2 regions of the Actinoplanes sp. NPDC000266 genome follow, and region 1 is predicted to be linked to the other one. Evidence: riboswitches for the same ligand, from Rfam matches in the RefSeq annotation. Region 1 holds a riboswitch; the other holds the start of a gene.

The links. Region 1 has a riboswitch for cobalamin ahead of ACFY36_RS09355 (ABC transporter substrate-binding protein). Riboswitches for the same ligand answer to the same signal wherever they lie in the genome.
Region 2: it holds a riboswitch for cobalamin, as region 1 does, so the genes downstream of both, ACFY36_RS31270 (VWA domain-containing protein) here and ACFY36_RS09355 (ABC transporter substrate-binding protein) in region 1, are expected to answer to the same signal.

The regions. Positions count from the first base shown of each region.
Region 1 covers NZ_JBIAZI010000002.1:649,789-652,242, reverse strand. The annotation lists gene ACFY36_RS09360 (class I SAM-dependent methyltransferase) at 1-630, shown strand, start outside; cobalamin riboswitch at 666-838, shown strand; gene ACFY36_RS09355 (ABC transporter substrate-binding protein) at 868-1,887, shown strand; gene ACFY36_RS09350 (FecCD family ABC transporter permease) at 1,911-2,454, shown strand, end outside.
Region 2 covers NZ_JBIAZI010000008.1:200,376-202,829, forward strand. The annotation lists gene ACFY36_RS31270 (VWA domain-containing protein) at 1-1,635, opposite strand, end outside; cobalamin riboswitch at 1,670-1,839, opposite strand; gene ACFY36_RS31275 (gluconokinase) at 1,859-2,454, opposite strand, start outside.

The DNA.
Region 1 (2,454 bases):
CTGACCGTGCTCGATCTCGCCTGTGGGCCCGGGGCGATCAGCCAGCGGTTCCTGAGCCGCTTCCCGCTGGGGCGCTCGGTTGCCGTCGACGTCGACCCGGTGCTGCTCGCGGTCGGCGAAGGTGCGCTCGGTGACCAGGGTGGGCGGCTCCGGTGGGTGCGGGCCGACCTGCGTGATCCGTCCTGGCCGGAGGCGCTCGGTGCCGGCTCGTTCGACGCCGTGCTCTCCAGCACGGCTCTGCACTGGCTGTCGCCGGCCGATCTGGCCGGGGTCTACCGGGCCGCGGCGGGGCTGCTGCGCGACGGCGGGGTGCTGATCAACGCCGACTACATGCCGCTGCCGGCCGGTGGGCGGCTGCGGGCCGCCTGCGTGGCGATCGACGAGGCCCGGCAGCGGGCCGCGATCGAGGGCGGCGCCGACTCGTGGGCGGACTGGTGGGCCGCCGCCGGGGAACGGCCGGAGCTGGCTCAGGCGCTCGAGGAGCGGCGCGAACTGTGGCCGGAGGGTTCCCGCGAGTGGACCGGTGCTTCGCTGGAGTTCCAGACGGCCGCGCTGACCGAGGCCGGTTTCGCCGAGGCCGGCGTCGTCTGGCAGGACCTGGAGGAGCGGGTGCTGGCCGCGATCCGCTGACCCGCGCCCCGGATGATCATGGCGCGGCGGGGCGGCTATGGTGGTCGGGCCGTGGTGTTCGGGAAGCCGGTGTGAGACCGGCGCGGCCCTCGCCACTGTGAACGGGATGCCGGAGGCCACCGCGAGGTCACTGGGCGTGAGCCTGGGAAGGCCGGCCGCCGGAGCGCCACCCGTCAGCCAGGAGACCGGCCACGGCACCGCAACGACCCGTCCACGAGGTGCTGGAAGGTGGTCCCGATGCGCGTGCGCGCTTCACGGTCCCCTCTGTCCTGGCTCGCTGCCGTTCTGGCCGCGGGTCTCCTAGCCGGCTGTGGCGGCGCGTCCGAAGCTTCGGACAAGCCGGCCACCGCTTCGCTCCAGAACTGCGGCGTCGCCGTGCCCACCGGCACCCCGCCGGCGCGCATCTTCGCCGCTTTCCACAACGGCATCGAGGCCGTGTACGCGCTCGGCGCCGGCGACAAGCTGGTCGGCGCCGCCTACCTCGACAATCCCCTGCTCCCCGAATACGCCTCGCAGTTCACAACGGCCTACTACCCCGAGGAGTACCCGAGCCGCGAGGAGGTCCTGCGGCTCGATCCGGACTTCGTCGTCTCCGGCTTCACCGGCGCGTTCACCGCCGAGGGCCTCGGGACGCGGGCCGAGCTGAACAAGATCGGCATCGGGTCGTACCTGTTCACCCAGTACTGCCCGTCGGCCGACGGCAAGGACCAGAAGGACCTGGCCGACAACGACGTCTCGCTCGACAGCGTCTACGGCGACCTCACCGATCTGGGCCGGGTCCTCGGCCGTACGGCCGAAGCGCGGGCCCTGGTCGAGAAGATGAGGAAAACCGTCGCCGACACCGAGAGCAGGCTGGCCGGGGTGACGAAGCCCCGGGTCGCCATGCTCAACCGGCCCGGCGGCGGCGAGCTGCGCGTCTTCGGCAGTGGGGACGTCGCCACCACCATCATCGAGAAGGCCGGCGGCACGCAGGCGTTCGGCGACGTGCCCGGCCGGCTCACCCGGGTCGGCACCGAGGAGCTCATCAAGCGCAGGCCCGACGTGATCGTCGTGCCGGCCTGCTGCGGCGCCGACGTCGGCCCGTCCGGGGCCCAGGAGGTCATCGACGGGCTCAGGAAGGACCCGGCTCTGGCCAACGTGCCCGCGGTGCGCGACGGCCGGATCTACGCCGTCACCTTTGCCGAGGTCACCCCGGGCGTACGGAACGCCGACGCCGTCGCGAACCTGGCGAAACTGCTGCACCCGGAGAAGTTCTGAGCCGGCGCGCCCTGGGCCTGGCCGTGGCCGTCGCCGTGCTGGCGGCGGCCACAGCCGGTTCCGTGCTGCTCGGCAACCAGACCATTGGCGTACGGGCGGCGCTCGGCACCTGGACGCACCCGGACGGCTCGGACGTGCAGCGGATCGTGGAGTACCTGCGGGTGCCGCGCACCCTGGTCGGCCTGCTGGCGGGGGCCGCGCTCGGCGTCTCCGGCGTGCTGCTCCAGGGGCTGACCCGCAACGCGCTGGCCGGCCCCGAGGTGCTGGGCGTGAACGCCGGCGCGGCGCTGGCCGTGGTCCTCGGCATCGCGGTCTTCGGGGTGCACAGCTTCGGCGGCTGGGTCTGGTTCTCCTTCGCCGGCGCCGCGCTGGCCGGCGCTGGGGTCTACGCCCTCGGCTCGTACGGACGGGGTGGCGCCACGCCGGTCAAACTGGCGCTCGCCGGGGCCGCCGCCACCGCGTTCCTGGGCGGCCTGACCACCGCTCTCACGCTGCTCGACATCAACACCTTCAACGCCTACCGGTACTGGTCGGTCGGCGCTTTGACCTCGGCCGACGTCTCGGTGA
Region 2 (2,454 bases), on a different contig from region 1:
CGCGGCCATCGACCCCGAGGCGTCCACCACGAAGAGCACGAGGTTGGCCTCCCGCCCGACATGCACCGCCTCGCGCAGATCACGCGGGTGCACGACCCCGCCGGCCTCCGCGTCCTCGGCGCGCCGGTGCAGGGCCGCGCGCAGGGTCGCCGGCAGGTGGGGTGCGCCCGCGAGTTTGCCCTGGGGCACCCGCGAGCCGACGACCCGGCCCCGCCGCGCGTAGGCCGGCGAACGCTTGCCGGCGTGGCCACCGGTGCCGCGCCGGGCGATGCTCAGGTTCCTGGTGCGATAGGGAGCGGCCGCGGCCGGGGACGGCTGCTCCTGGCCCCCGGCCGACTGGTGCCCGGCCTGATCCTGCTGCCCGGCCTGATCCTGCTGCCCGGCCTGATCCTGCTGCCCGGCCTGATCCTGCTGCCCGGCCTGATCCTGCTGCGGCGCCGGCCCGGCGTCACCGCTCTGCCGCGGCGCCGGCCCTCGGTCATCAGGGCCGGGCCCGCCGTCACCGGGGCCACCGCCCGGAGGTGGAGTCGGGTCGTCGTCGGGATCGGTGTCGTCGCCGGTCTGCTGAGCCTGGCGCTCCGCTTCCTGCCGCTCGGCCTCCTGGCGGTCGGCTTCCTGCTGCTGGGCCTCCGCTTCGGCCAGGGCCTCGTCGAGCTTCTCCTCGTCGGTGCCGGGCGGGTCGAGCGGGTCGCGGCGGCGCCGGTGCGGGAGGGCGAGGCGGGCCGCGTCCCGTACGTCGTCCGCGCTCACCACGTCGCGGCCGTGCCAGGCGGCCAGGGCGACCGCGCACCGGGCGACCACGATGTCGGCGCGCATGCCGTCGACCCCATAGGCCAGGCAGACCCGGGCGATCCGGTCGAGCTCGTGGTCGGGCAGGGCAACCTGGGGCAGGCGTTCGCGGGCGGCCGCGATCCGGGCCGCCAGCTCGCGCTCGTCGCCGGCGAAGCGGGCCGCGAACCCGTCCGGGCCGGCCTCGTAGGCCAGCCGCCGCCGCACCACTTCGGCCCGGTCGGCCGCGTCGCGGGGCGCCGCCACCGTCACCACCAGGCCGAACCGGTCGACGAGCTGCGGGCGCGGCTCGCCCTCCTCGGGGTTCATGGTGCCGACCAGCAGGAACCGGGCGGCGTGCTTGACCGACACCCCGTCGCGCTCCACGTGGGCCCGGCCCATCGCGGCCGCGTCGAGCAGCAGGTCGACCAGGTGGTCGGGGAGCAGGTTGACCTCGTCGACGTAGAGCACACCCCGGTGCGCCCCGGCGAGCAGTCCCGGCTCGTACGCCTTGACCCCGTCGGCCAGCGCCCGCTGAATGTCCAGCGTGCCCACCACGCGGTCCTCAGTGGCGCCGACCGGCAGCTCGACCAGAGTGGCCGGCCGGCGGAACCGGGGGCTGTCGGGCGCGTGCGGCCCGTCCGGGCACTCCGGGTCGGGCGCGGCCGGATCGCAGGCGAACCGGCAGCCGCGCACGACCGCCACCTCGGGCAGCAGGGCGGCCAGGGCCCGCACGATGGTGCTCTTGGCGGTGCCCTTCTCCCCTCGGACCAGCACCCCGCCGACGGCGGGCGAAACGGCCGTGAGCAGCAGGGCAAGTCGAAGGTCGGCCAGGCCGACAACGGCCGAGAACGGGTACGGCGTCACGCGGATCCCTTCTGTGCGGGTGTCCACGCCCGCACGATGAGTGACACGAGCGGCCGGAGTCTCCTGACTCCCGGATCAGCGCTCCCCGCACGCCTTCCGGCCTGGCCGGCCGTGGCTTCTCGGCGGATCGCTCCCCGGTCACAGTGGCGGGACCGTCCCGGATTTCCACCGGGTTCCTCCGCTACCGCTCGTGGGCAATGCTTTCCTACGGCGAACCGCGCCGTCAACGCGGGGTGTCGCTCACCGCTTTTTCGGTGTCCGGGATCGGCTGCGGCGCGAGCCGGTCGAGTTCCTTGACCACGTCGAGCACGGCCAGCGCCGATGTCTCGATGAGCGGCCGCAGCCGGGCGTAGAGCTCCGCGTTCCCCGGGTCGGGAACGGTCGGCTCGCCGATCGGGATGAGCGCGGCCGCGTGGTCGAGGTCGGGCAGCTCTCCCAGCGCGTGCCGCGCGAGCAGGCAGGCGCCGAGCGCCGTGCCCTCCGGGGTGTCGGCCACCGACACCGGCAGGTCGAGCGCGGCCGCGAGCACCCCCACCCACAGCTCGGAGGCGACCGCCCCGCCGGTGGCCCGCACCTCGGTGACCGGGATGCCCTCGGCCGTGAAAGAGTCGCGCACCAGCGCGAGCTGCTGGCAGACCCCTTCGACGGCCGAGCGCACCAGATGGGCCCGCCCGTGCTCGCGCCGCAACCCCAGGTAGGCGCCGCGCAGCCCGGAACGCCACCACGGCGCCCGCTCCCCCAGCAGGTACGGCAGGCAGAGCAGCCCGTCACTGCCCGGCGCGACCTCCTGGGCCTCGATGAGCAGGGCGGCGTCGCGCT